3 regions of the Allofournierella massiliensis genome follow, and region 2 is predicted to be linked to each of the others. Evidence: predicted binding sites of a transcription regulator. Region 2 holds the regulator's gene; each other region holds the start of a gene.
What was found. Region 2 encodes HrcA, which represses chaperone genes, less so after heat shock. Its sites were predicted from a motif close to TGTTAGCACTCNNNNNNNNNGAGTGCTAACA; they were not measured.
Positions count from the first base shown of each region.

Region 1: a site for HrcA is predicted at 1,924-1,954, ahead of htpG (molecular chaperone HtpG). Genes of this name have one in related genera too.
Region 3: a site for HrcA is predicted at 2,380-2,410, ahead of ACESYO_RS13705 (co-chaperone GroES). Genes of this name have one in related genera too.

Region 1 is NZ_CAXSWZ010000001.1:214,090-218,536, forward strand. Features, by position in the region: gene htpG (molecular chaperone HtpG) at 1-1,879, opposite strand, end outside; gene ACESYO_RS01035 (ABC-2 transporter permease) at 2,002-2,658, opposite strand; gene ACESYO_RS01040 (ABC transporter ATP-binding protein) at 2,655-3,509, opposite strand; gene ACESYO_RS01045 (GntR family transcriptional regulator) at 3,514-3,888, opposite strand; gene ACESYO_RS01050 (response regulator transcription factor) at 4,417-4,447, shown strand, end outside.
Region 2 is NZ_CAXSWZ010000006.1:1,433-5,879, reverse strand. Features, by position in the region: gene dnaK (molecular chaperone DnaK) at 1-1,396, opposite strand, end outside; gene ACESYO_RS04535 (nucleotide exchange factor GrpE) at 1,474-2,079, opposite strand; gene hrcA (heat-inducible transcriptional repressor HrcA) at 2,076-3,104, opposite strand; gene ACESYO_RS04525 (stage V sporulation T C-terminal domain-containing protein) at 3,324-3,866, opposite strand; gene ACESYO_RS04520 (ABC transporter ATP-binding protein) at 3,995-4,447, opposite strand, start outside.
Region 3 is NZ_CAXSWZ010000031.1:142-4,588, reverse strand. Features, by position in the region: gene ACESYO_RS13720 (DUF421 domain-containing protein) at 1-201, opposite strand, end outside; gene ACESYO_RS13715 (diacylglycerol/lipid kinase family protein) at 373-1,344, shown strand; gene ACESYO_RS13710 (ABC transporter permease) at 1,411-1,935, opposite strand; gene ACESYO_RS13705 (co-chaperone GroES) at 2,458-2,745, shown strand; gene groL (chaperonin GroEL) at 2,820-4,447, shown strand, end outside.

The DNA of each region.
Region 1 (4,447 bases), on a different contig from region 2:
CCTCGATGGGCATGCCCTCAATGAGCAGCGCCTGATTGTACAGGATGTTCGCATACTTGCCCAGCTTTTCGGTCTCGCCGTCTGCCTGAAGCTTCTTCAGAGTCTCAAATACCGGGTGAGAAGCATTCAGCTCCAGAACCTTTTCGCTCTTGGGGGCGGGCATGTCGCCGCTGTTGGGCATGGAGCTCAGCACCTTTTCCATCTCCAGGCTCAGGGGGCCTTCGCTGGCGATGCAAACGGGATGGCTCTTCAAACGGGTGGACAGGCGCACAGCAGTCACCTTGCCGTCCAGAGCGGTTTTCATGGCCTCGAACAGGTCCTTGTTTGCCTCGCTGGCTTCTTCGGCGGCCTTCTTTTCCTCTTCGGATTCCAGACCCAGATCGCCGCTGGAAATGTTCTTGAATTCCTTCTCCTTGTCCTTCTCGCCGTAGTGGCGCAGCACCTGCAGGCAGAATTCATCCACATCCTCGGTGAGCAGCAGCAGGTCGTAGCCCTTGTCCAGCACCAGCTCGGCGGCGGGCAGTTTGGCCAGGCGCTCGGTGGAATCACCGGCAGCGTAGTAGATGTACTTCTGATCCTCGGGCATCTTATCCACGTATTCCTGCAGGCTGATCAGCTTGTTTTCCTTGGCGCTGTGGAACAGCAGCAGATCCTTCAGCAGGTCGCTGTTGGCACCGTAACTCTCGTAGCAGCCGAATTTCAGCTGGCGGCCGAAGCTCTTGAAGAACTCGTCGTATTTCTCACGGTCGTTGTTCTTCATGGCGTTCAGTTCGTTCTTGATCTTCTTTTCCAGGCTGTTGCGGATCAGCTTGAGCTGGCCGTCCTTCTGCAGCATCTCACGGCTGATGTTCAGGCTCAGGTCCTGGCTGTCCACAATGCCCTTCACGAAGCTGAAATGATCGGGCAGAAGGTCGGCGCACTTGTCCATGATCAGCACGCCGGAAGCATACAGCTGCAGGCCCTTTTCGTAGTCGCGGCTGTAATAGTTGAAGGGGGCATGGCCGGGGATGAAGAGCAGAGCATTGTAGGTGGCGGTGCCCTCGGTGCGGCTCACAATTACCCGGGCAGGATCGGTGAAGTCGTAGAACTTATCCTTGTAGAACTGATTATATTCCTCGTCGGTTACGTCACTCTTGCTGCGCTTCCACAGGGGAACCATGCTGTTCAGGGTCTCCAGCTCAGTGTAGGTCTCGTACTCGGTCTTGTAATCCTCACCGGCGTCGGCGGGGCGCTCCTTAGCACGGGTCTTTTCACGCTCCATGCGGATGGGGTAGCGCACATAGTCGCTGTACTTCTTCACGATGTGCACCAGATTGTACTCGTCCAGGAACTCATCGTAGTTCTCGTTCTCGGCGTTTTCCTTGATCACCATGATGATCTTGGTGCCCACGTCCTCTTTGTCAGCCTCGGTGATGGTGTAACCCTCAGCACCGGTGCTCTCCCACTGCCAGGCAGTGTCGCTGCCGAAGGCGCGGCTGATCACGGTGACGCGGCTGGCAACCATGAAGGCGGAGTAGAAGCCCACGCCGAACTGACCGATGATGTCGATGTCCTCGGCTTTGTTGTCCTTCTTGAAGTCCAAGCTGCCGCTGCGGGCGATGGTGCCCAGGTTCTCTTCCAGCTCTTCCCTGGTCATGCCGATGCCGTTATCGGTCAGAGTCAGGGTGCGGTTTTCCTTGTCCAGCTCCAGCAGGATCTGATAATCCTCCTTTTTGGTGGTGACGCTGTGGTCGGTCAGGCTCTTGAAATAGAGCTTGTCGATGGCGTCACTGGCGTTGGAGATCAGCTCACGCAGGAAAATTTCCTTGTTGGAATAGATGGAATGGATCATCATGTCCAGCAGCTTTTTGCTTTCGGCCTTAAATTCTTTTACAGCCATGATTGAACGCTCCCTTTTATGAAAAAGTATTGTAAAACAAAAAAGATTAGCACTCGTTATGTTTGAGTGCTAATCTAATATACACCTTTTTGAAGAAAACTGCAAGAGGGTTCACAAAAAGTTTAAAACTCCTTGCGGCTGTAAATGCGGGTGGCGATGGCCCAGCAGAGCAGATACACCAGAATGCAGCACACCGGCATCACCACAGCCCAGCCCCAAATGGCCAGATCCCCCAGAAACAGCGTTTGCAGCAGACCGGGCAGGGCAAAGCTTTGCAAAAGATCCAGCTTGCCCAGCGCGAACAGACAGCCGAACACCGCCGCAGCGGCCAGCAGCACCGCAGTGCGGGCTTTCTCCACGCCATATTTATAGGAAAGCACCAGAGAAACGCCGAAGTAGGCAAGGCAGACAAAGGATACCGCAAACAGGCTCAGCAGGTTTTCCAGAAAAGGAGTACCCTTCAGCAGAGTCAGCAGACCGCACAGCAGGGTGCCGATTACAAAGCTGATGAGCAGCGCCAGGGTGATGAGGATAAACTTTGCGCCTACGATCTGCCGCTTGCTCACCGGCAGGCTGGCAGCGTACAGATCCCATTTGGAATAATTGTCGATGGTCAGTCCGCTCAGAATATAGAAGCCGGAGATCCAGGCAAAGAAGAACACCATAAAGGTGAGATCCATCGCCAGAGCCATGACGCTGTAAAGCACCAGAACAAGGGCCAGATTTTTATGGTAAGCGTGCCAGAGAATGAAGAAGTCTTTTTTCAGCAGGCCGATCATTGTGCATCCCTCCCGGTATAAAACTGCATGATGTCCTCGATGCTGGCCCGGTCAATTACCGCGTCCGGCAGCGCCCGGCGGGCGGCCGCTGCATCGCTGACCAGCGTTTCGCAGGTAAAGCCGGTTTTGCGTGTGGCGACTTTAAGCCGATTGTCCAGTACTTCCAGCTGTTCCGGGCTGCACCGCAGAACGCCGTACTTTTCCAGCAGCTCGTCCCGGTCCATCTGGAACAGCAGTCGCCCCTTGCGCAGGTAGGCGATGGAATCCGCCACCTTTTCCAGATCGCTGGTGATGTGGCTGCTCATCAGAACGCTGTGGCTTTCGTCCTGAATGTAGTCCCGCAGGTAGTCCAGCACCTCGCCGCGCACCACCGGATCCAGGCCGCTGGTGGCTTCGTCCAGAATCAGCAGCTTGGGTTTATGCGCCAGAGCGGTGGCCAGCCGGAACTTCATCCGCATGCCCTTGCTCATATCCTTGATGAGCTTTTTCTCGGGCAGCTGGTAGACCTCCAGCAGCCGGGCGAATTCGGCGCTGTCCCAGCCGGGCTGCAAACTCTTCATAATGCTGTTTACCTGCCGTGGGGTGAGGGTCTCGTAAAAGAAGGAATCTTCCATCACCACGCCGATCTGGGATTTGTCCAGTCGGTCGGGGTCGGTGCAGCCCAGCACCTCAATGCTGCCCCCGTCGGTGCGGATGGCTCCGAAAATGGCCTTCAGCGTGGTGGTTTTACCCGCACCGTTTTCGCCCACAAAGCCCACGATGGTGCCGGTGGGCACGGTCAGGTCCAGATTTTCCAGCGAAAAATCCTCGTAATGCTTGCACAAGCCGCGGATGCAGATCGCGTTTTCCATAGGATCAGTCTCCTTCCAACAACAAATTCAATGTTGCCAGCACCTCCGCCTTGCTGATGCCCCCGGCCAGCGCGGTGTCCACCGCCTGTTGCAGGTATCCTTCCATCTTTTTCAGGGTCTCCTCCCGGTGCAGCTCCATATTCTGGGGTGCAACGAAGCAGCCCTTGCCGGGCACTGTGTTGATGAACCCGGCCTTTTCCAGATCCTCATAGGCTCGTTTGGTGGTAATCACGCTGATGCGCAGCTCCTTGGCCAGCAGCCGGATGCTGGGCAGCGCGTCGCCTTCCTTGAGCCGGCCGTCGAAGATGGCGGCGCGGATCTGGTCGGTGATCTGGGCATAGATTGGCTTTGGGCTGGAATTGCTGATGTAGATCTCCATCAGTATTCCTCGCTTTCCCTTTGGGCAACACCGTACCATTCAAGCCTGGTGGCTCAGGCGGCGTATCACGCCAAAATTTTCCGTGATATTTTCCAAAAATGCTCGCCAATCCAGCCAAGGATTGCCTGCGCTTTTTGGTTCATCTCACGAAAAATTTTCCGGCGCGCTCCACCACCTGGAATGATGCGGTGCTGCCCTTTGATTTTGCCAGACTGTACATATCTGACATATACAGTATATACGCGTATATACACGGTTGTCAAGGCTTGAAAAGAAAAATCTGAAAAAACGCCAAAACAACCCGGTTGGATAAGAACATGATACAATTTGGATACGAACCCCGGATATCATCAAATCACAGGGCGGATATCCGCACTGGAACAGAGAAAAGAGGAACCCCAATGAATCCCATTTTGATTGTTGACGATGAACGCCCCATTGCCGAGCTGATCGAGCTGACCCTGTTGGGATGGCGATACCGCAGCGGATAAAATCGAGGTCGGCCACTATGATCTGATTCTGCTGGATATCATGCTGCCGGGCGTCAGCGGCTATGAGC
Region 2 (4,447 bases):
TGCCGCTGCCCAGATCCTTGGCGCTTACATGCACGATGCCGTTGGCGTCGATGTCGAAGGTAACCTCGATCTGAGGCACGCCACGGGGAGCGGCGGGGATGCCGTCCAGCTTGAACATGCCCAGGCTCTTGTTGTCGGCAGCCATCTCACGCTCGCCCTGCAGCACGTTGACTTCAACGCTGGGCTGGTTGTCGGCGGCGGTGGAGAAGATCTGGCTCTTCTTGGTGGGGATGGTGGTGTTGCGCTCGATGATCTTGGTGCAGACGCCGCCCAGGGTCTCGATGCCCAGGCTCAGAGGAGTAACGTCCAGCAGCAGGATGCCGCCGACCTCCTTGTTCAGCACGCCGCCCTGAATGGCAGCGCCGATGGCAACGCACTCGTCGGGGTTGATGCCCTTGAAGGGCTCGCAGCCCATCTCCTTCTTAACGGCTTCCTGCACGGCGGGGATACGGGTGGAACCGCCCACCAGCAGAACCTTGCCCAGATCGCTGGGGCGCAGGCCGGCGTCCTGCAGAGCCTTGCGTACGGGAACCATGGTGCGCTCCACCAGATCGGCGGTCATCTTGTCGAACTGGGCGCGGGTCAGGGTCATATCCAGATGCTTGGGGCCGGTAGCGTCGGCGGTGATGAAGGGCAGGTTGATGGCGGTGCTGGGCACGCCGGACAGCTCGATCTTGGCCTTCTCGGCGGCTTCCTTCAGGCGCTGAGCAGCCATCTTGTCGCCCCGCAGGTCGATGCCGTTCTCCTTCTGGAACTCGTCGGCCATCCAGTCGATGATGCGCTGGTCGAAGTCGTCGCCGCCCAGGTGGGTATCACCGTTGGTGGCCAGAACCTCGGTCACGCCGTCGCCCATCTCGATGATGGACACATCGAAGGTGCCGCCGCCCAGGTCGTAAACCATGATCTTCTGGTCGTTGTCCTTGTCGGCGCCGTAAGCCAGAGCCGCAGCGGTGGGCTCGTTGATGATACGGCGCACGTTCAGGCCGGCGATGGTGCCGGCGTCCTTGGTGGCCTGACGCTGGCTGTCGTTAAAGTAAGCGGGCACGGTGATCACGGCCTCGGAAACGGTCTCGCCCAGGTAGGCCTCGGCGTCCGCCTTCAGCTTGGCCAGAATCATGGCGCTGATCTGCTGGGGGTTGTAGTCCTTGCCGTCGATGGAAACCTTGTAGTCGGTGCCCATGTGACGCTTGATGGAGCTCACGGTGCGCTCGGGGTTGGTGATGGCCTGGCGCTTGGCCACCTGGCCGACCAGACGCTCGCCGGTCTTGGTGAAGCCCACCACACTGGGGGTGGTGCGGGCACCCTCGGCGTTGGCGATCACAACGGGCTCGCCGCCCTCGATAACGGATACACAGCTGTTGGTAGTACCCAGGTCAATACCAATAATCTTGCTCATAATCTATTCCTCTCCTTCTCGAATCGTATCAGAATGAAGTTGATTGTTTTTATCAAAAAGCCGGTTGGCTTTTCTGCTTATTCAGCCACCACAACGGTAGCATGGCGGACGACCTTGTCGCCCAGTTTATAGCCCTTCTGGAACACCTGCACCACGGTGCCGCTCTCCTGCCCTTCGGCAGCGGGCTGCTGCATCACGGCGCTGTGCACCTCCGGGTCAAAGGGAAGGCCCAGTGCGGGGATCTCCTCCACCTTGAGCACCTTGAAGGCAGCGGCCGCTTTGTCCAGCGTCATCATCACGCCTTTTTTGTAGTTCTCGTCGGTGGTGGGGGCGTTGGCCGCCATGTCCAGCGTATCCAGAATGGCCAGAATCTGGCTCACCGCGAAGCCCACGCCGTTGTTGAAGGCGGCGTCCTGCTCGCGGGCGGACCGCTTGCGGAAGTTTTCGTACTCGGCGGCGGTGCGCAGCAGCTGATCCTTGGCGGCGCTCAGCGCGGCCTCGGCGGCAGCGGCTGCTGCCTTTGCGGCCTCCAGCTCGGCGGCCAGATCCTTTTTCTTTTCCTTGCCGTGCTTTTTCGGCTCCTGCCCGGCGTTTTCTTCCGGGGTGCCGGTTTCAGCGGCTTTGGTTTCCTCCGCGGGCTGCTCTTCGGGCTGCTGCGCGGGGTTTTTCATCTCTTCGCTCATGTATTGTCCTCCTGCGCCTTGCCGGCCATACATTCGCCGAGCTTCAAGGCATAATATTCCAGAATGGGGATCAGCTGTTCAAAGGGCATCCGTACCGGGCCCAGCAGCGCGATGGCTCCCGTGAGCCCGCCGCCTGCCAGATACCGCTTGCCCATCACACAGAGGCCGGGCATGGGGTTTTCCATGTCCTCCCCCAGCAGCACCGAGGTGCGGCCGGTGGGCGGGGTGATGAACCGGCCCGCCTTTTCCTGATCGGCGAACAGCTCCAGCACACCGGGCAAACAGCCCTCCAGCTGGGGCCAGCGCAGCAGATACTGCTGGCCCTCCAGATAGGTGCGGGCCTTGGCGGCCTCACACAGCAGCGCCGCGGCGGCCTGCACCACCGGATACAGCGCCGGGCCCTTTTCGCCCATGCTGGCGGTCACAGCCGCCAGCCGCTGGGCGCTCAGATCCGCCGGGGCCACAAAGGCCAGCCCCCGGTTCAGGGCCATGGCAACCAGCTGGGCGTCCTGCCGGGAAAAACCGGTTTCCAGCCGGGCCACCCGGGTGCGTACCCCGCCAGCACTGGTCACGCCCAGCACCGCGGCGGAATACCGGCCCACCTGCACCACCTCGAAATGGGCGATGCGCAGATCGTCCGACCGGGGGGTGGTGGCGGCCACCGTGTAACCGGTCTGCTCCGCCAGCGCCTTGGCCGCGCCCTCCGCCAGCTTATCCGGCTCGTAGTCCAGCCGGGCGAACACCTGATCGATCTGGGCCTTCTGGCGGGCGCTCAGCCCCGCCTTGGGCTGCATCAGATGATCCAGATAATACCGGTAGCCCTTGGCGCTGGGCACCCGGCCCGCGCTGGTGTGGGGCTGCTCCAGCAGGCCCAGCTTGGTGAGGGCGGCCATCTCGTTGCGCAGCGTTGCGCTGGAGACCGCCATGTCCAGATACTGGCTCAAAAGACCCGAGCCTACCGGTTCGCCGCCCTGGGTATACAGGGCAACAATCGCTTCCAGCACGCGCTGCTTTCGATCATCCATCGGCACAGGTCCTCACCTCTTTTTGTTCTTTGTTTAGCACTCTATGTTCCCGAGTGCTAAGTCTATTTTACTCCATTTTATACGGCTGTCAAGGGGGTGCGCAAAAATTTTAAAAGTTTCATGCTTTGTTCACAATCTGCCATAATTCCCCTGCTTGGGCAGGGCAAAACAAAGGCTCCCGCCGCCCCGCAGGGGCGTGGGAGCCGAAAAACTGGCGCTTCAGGCCTCCACCTGCTTTGCCAGAAAGGCCGCCGCAATCTGCAATGCGGCCTGCTCCGGCTCGCCGGGGCGGGCGCTCTTGTCAGCCGAGAGCAGCAGCACCGCGCCGGCCACATCGCCCCCGGCCAGCAGCGGGCAGGCGGCAAGAATGTGCCGGTCGGCCCCCTCGCAGGGGAACACGCACTCCTCGGCCTTGCCGCTGTGCCAGAAGGGCTTGCGCCGGTCCATGATGCGCTCCAGCGGGATGCTCACGCCCCGCTCCTGATACTCCCGCTTTGCTGCGCCGGCGGCGGCGATGATGCTGTCCCGGTCGCAGACCAGCGCGGTCAGGCCCAGTATTTTGTGCAGGGCCTCGGCGTACTGGGCGGCAAAGCCCGCCAGCTCGCCCATGGGGGAATACTTTTTAAAGATGACCTCCCCGGCGCCGGTGGTGAAGATCTCCAGCGGGTCGCCCTCCCGGATGCGCTGGGTGCGGCGGATCTCCTTGGGGATCACCACCCGGCCAAGATCGTCGATGCGTCTCACGATTCCTGTTGCTTTCATGGCAGACTCCTTTTTGGATTGGTATTGTAATTCGTAGTATCTGCCAGAATTTCCAGTTTATGCACCCGCAAGCGAAAAAAGCCCCCGGGCGGCGAACTGCCGCCCGGGGGCTCTGCTCAAAACGTTATTTATTCCGCGCCTACCATGCCGTTCCACAGCCGGTAGTACACGCCCTGCTTTGCCAGCAGCTGTTCGTGGGTGCCCTCTTCCTCGATGCCCTCGGCCCCCAGCACCAGAATGCGGTCCGCATGCTGGATGGTGGTCAGCCGGTGGGCGATGGTCAGGGTGGTACGGCCCCTGGCCAGCTTCTCCAGGCTCTTGCCCACCAGCACCTCGCTCTCGTTGTCCAGCGCGCTGGTGGCCTCGTCCAGAATCAGGATGGGCGGGTTCTTCAAAAATACCCGGGCAATGGAGATGCGCTGCTTCTGCCCGCCGGACAGCTTCACGCCCCGCTCGCCCACATAGGTATCGTAGCCGTTTTTCAGCTGGGTGATGAACTCATGGGCGCCCGCCAGCTTTGCGGCGGCGATCACCTCTTCCCGGCTGGCGCCCACCTTGCCGTAGGCAATGTTCTCGTACAC
Region 3 (4,447 bases), on a different contig from region 2:
GGCAGTGAGCGGTTGCCACCAGGCTTCCAGATCTGTGGCCAGTTCGGCGGCAATGGATCCAATGGTGATACTGGTTACATAATCAAACAGACTCATCTGGCTGATCTGACGTTGTCCAACCAGCTTACACAAACCAAACAGAACCACGATGGAAACCAGACTTGTAATGGTGATTTTTCCCACTTCAGCAAAGATCTGCATAACATCCGGCCTTTCTTGCGGCGCAGCCGCATTGTCCTGCAATGAGTATGGGCAATCCGGAATCAGGTTATTCATCGGCATTAATACTTGGCGGCGACGACTGGATTTTGTATAATAAGGGCATCACATCAATATCAAAGCGTTAAATGCGCTGACAGGAGGGCGTAGCCGTTGCGGCATGTTTTTATTGTAAATCCCGTTTCCGGCAAGGCGGATGCCAGCGGTTTGCTGGTTCCGCGGATTATTCAGGCGGCGGCACAGCAACATCTGAATTACCAGATTCTTCTAACGGAAAAACCGGGCCATGGTGTGGAACTGGCACAGCGGCAGGCAGAACAGGAAGGCCCTGTTCGGCTGTATGCCTGCGGGGGAGACGGAACTTTGAATGAGGTGTTGCGCGGAGCCTATGGCCATGCCAATGCACAGGTTGCCTGCGTGCCTTGCGGCAGCGGAAATGACTTTGTGCGAAACTTCGGCGGCAGCGCGCCATTTCTCAATCTGGAGGATCTGATTCAGGGCGAAGCGGTTCCCATGGATCTGATTGAAACCGATCAGGGGATTGCAGTGGCCATCTGCTCCGCCGGACTGGATGCGCAGGTAGCATACGGCATTCCGAAATTTCGCCGTATCCCGCTGTGCGGTGGTTCCATGGCATATAAACTGTCCATCCTTCAGGCAGTGAGCGGGCCGCTGGGGCATCGGCTTCGCATCTGTGCGGATGACGAGATCATCACCGGAGATTTTCTGATGCTTGCGCTCTGCAACGGCTCCACCTACGGGGGCGGCTTTCTGGCTGCACCTCATGCCTGTATGAATGATGGCTTTCTGGAGCTGATTCTGGTTCGAAAAATCGGCCGGCTTCAAATTGCCCGCCTGATTGGCGACTATCAGAAGGGCCTGCACATGCAGGGGGATCAGGTAGCTCCGGCCTATCGCGATATCATTCTGGCCAGAAAGGTGCGCCGCCTGCAGTTGGACACCCTTGACGGCCGTCCCATCGTGGTAACGAGAGACGGGGAGTGCGCTCCCTACAGCAGTCTGCGGGCACATGTGCTTCCCGCTGCCGCGCAGATTGTGCTGCCTCGTTCCGTTCTGGATACAGAACTTTCCGCATTGTGCAAAGATGTTGTCTTCAACAGATAAAACCAAAAACGGCAGCGTGAAGGAGCTGATCCTGTCACGCTGCCGTTTTTCTTTACAAAAAAGAAGTTACAGCTCATTGACTGTTTCGGTTACGGACATCCGCTGAATCCGCCGGACAGGCGCCCAGACTGCTGCTGCGGCTGCAAAAAGCACAAACACAAAAACCACGACCAGACGGCCGAACGGGAATTGCCACACCGCATAAGGGAAATGCTTCAGAATCAGAAAACCATAGAGCAAGCGGCTCAGTGGTAATCCGACCGCACAGCCTGAGACACAGCCGGTCAGGGCATAGGTGAACGCCTGAGCGGCAAGCATTCTGGTAATTTGCTGTTCATCCATACCCACTGCCCGCATTGCGCCGTATTGTCGGATTCTGGCAGTCACGCTCATGGAAATGCAGTTGACAATGTTGAGCACGGCAACCAGTGCGATAATGCCCAAAAAGCCATACACGCAGGCGGTAAAGGCCAGATAGGTTCCGCGGGTGCTCTGTTCTCGCCTGTCGGTCATAGCCCATCCGTTTTCCTCCGCCAGCTGGCGGATGGCCTCCACTGTTTCGTCCGGCACATCTGCCGAAGTTTGAATCATCAGCAGGGCATAATCGGTTATGCCGGTCAAACGGACAAAAGTTTCATCGGAAACAATCAGAGTAAGCTGCCCTCCGGTTAACCCATCGGAACGAAAAGGATCGTATTTCAAAAGCCCTGCAATTTCCAGGCGTTCTGTTCCCAGCATCACGGTGTCACCGTTTTCCCAGCTGCAAGTCGGATCCCAGGCCGCAAGGGCAAAGCTGCTGTCGCCATATACCCGTGGCCGACCCGGAAAAATACTCTGCGTCCTTCCTCTTTCGACACTCGCAAGCAAAAGAGGTTCAGCAAAGCGAAGGCGGGTATTGCTAAAAACAGGGAAGAAGCGCAGAAAAAGAGCGCAGCGAACGGTATAATGGAATTCTACAGGGCATAATCATGGTTTGTTCACAAAAATTTTTTTATTTATCCACTTGATTTTTGATGGAAGAGCGACTAAAATATACATTAGCACTCAGGGAGAATGAGTGCTAAACAAATTTTTGTTATCATAAAATTTATTTTGAATAGGAGGATATCTTCCATGAAAATCAAGCCTCTTGCAGATCGCGTTGTGATCAAGACCGTTGAAGCCGAAGAAACCACCAAGAGCGGCATCATCCTGGCCGGTTCCGCCAAGGAGAAGCCCCAGGTGGCCGAGGTTCTGGCAGTTGGCCCCGGCGGCATGGTAGATGGCAAGGAAGTGGAGATGATCGTCAAGGTAGGCGATAAGGTTCTCACCAGCAAGTACTCCGGCACCGAAGTGAAGGTGGACGGCGAGGAATGCACCATCGTACGCCAGAGCGATATTCTGGCCATCGTGGAGGAGTAATCTTCCGATCTGCGTTAAAACATCGACTGATCGAATGCGCACTGCGCATCCTGCAATAAAAGGAGAGATTCATTATGGCAAAACAAATTCTGCATGGCGAGGCTGCCCGCAAGGCCCTTTCCGCTGGTATTGATACCCTGGCTGACACCGTCCGCATCACCATGGGCCCCAAGGGCCGCAACGTGGTGCTGGGCAAGAAGTTCGGCAGCCCTGTGATCACCAACGATGGCGTTACCATCGCCAAGGAGATTGAGCTGAAGGACGTGTTCGAGAACATGGGCGCTCAGCTGGTGCGTGAAGTCGCCACCAAGACCAATGACATCGCGGGCGACGGTACCACCACCGCCACCGTTCTGGCGCAGGCTCTGGTACACGAAGGCATGAAGAACGTTGCTGCCGGTGCCAACCCCATGGATGTAAAGCGCGGTATGCAGAAGGCTGTTAAGGCCGCTGTTTCTGCCTTTGCTGCCAACAGCAAAAAGGTAGACGGCACCAAGGACATTGCCCGTGTTGCCACTGTTTCTGCTGATGACGCCGCTGTCGGCGAACTGATCGCGGAAGCCATGGAGAAGGTTACTGCCGACGGTGTAATCACCATCGAGGAGAGCAAGACCGCCGAGACCTACTCTGAAGTTGTGGAAGGCATGCAGTTCGACCGCGGCTACATCACTCCCTACATGGTAACCGATACCGAGAAGATGGAGGCCGTGATCGACGATGCCTACATCCTGATCACCGATAAGAAGATCAGTGTAATTCAGGACATCCTGCCCCTGCTGGAGCAGATCGTCCAGAGCGGCAAGAAGCTGGTCATCATCGCCGAAGACGTTGAGGGCGAGGCTCTGTCCACCCTGATCGTGAACCGTCTGCGTGGCACCTTTACCTGCGTGGCCGTTAAGGCTCCCGGTTTTGGCGACCGCCGCAAGGAGATGCTGCAGGATATCGCCATTCTGACCGGTGGCCAGGTCATCAGCGAGGAGCTGGGCTACGACCTGAAGGAGACCACTGTTGATATGCTGGGCCGTGCCCGTCAGGTCAAGGTGACCAAGGAAACCACCACCATCGTGGATGGTGCCGGTGCCAAGGAGCTGATCAAGGAGCGCGTGAACCAGATCCGTGCCCAGATGGAAAGCTCCACCAGCGATTTCGACCGTGAGAAGCTGCAGGAGCGTCTGGCCAAGCTGGCCGGCGGTGTTGCGGTAATCCGCGTGGGCGCTGCCACCGAAGTGGAAATGAAGGACAAGAAGCTGCGCATTGAGGACGCCCTGAACGCCACCAAGGCTGCCGTGGAAGAGGGCATTGTGGCCGGCGGCGGCACTGCTGCCATTAACGCCATCCCCGCTGTACAGAAGGTATGCGATGAGCTGGAAGGCGACGAGCGCACCGGCGCCCGCATTGTGCTGAAGGCTCTGGAAGCTCCTCTGCGCCAGATTGCTCAGAACGCCGGTCTGGAAGGCAGCGTTATCATCGACAAGATCCTGAGCTCCGGCAAGTCCAACTACGGCTTTGACGCTCAGAAGGAGCAGTACTGCGACATGATCGAGGCCGGCATCGTGGATCCCACCAAGGTAACCCGTTCCGCTCTGGAGAATGCGGCCAGTGTTGCTTCCATGGTTCTGACCACCGAGAGCCTGGTTGCCGATGAGCCCGAGCAGCCCGCCGCTGCTCCCGCTGCCCCCGACATGGGCGGCATGGGCGGCAT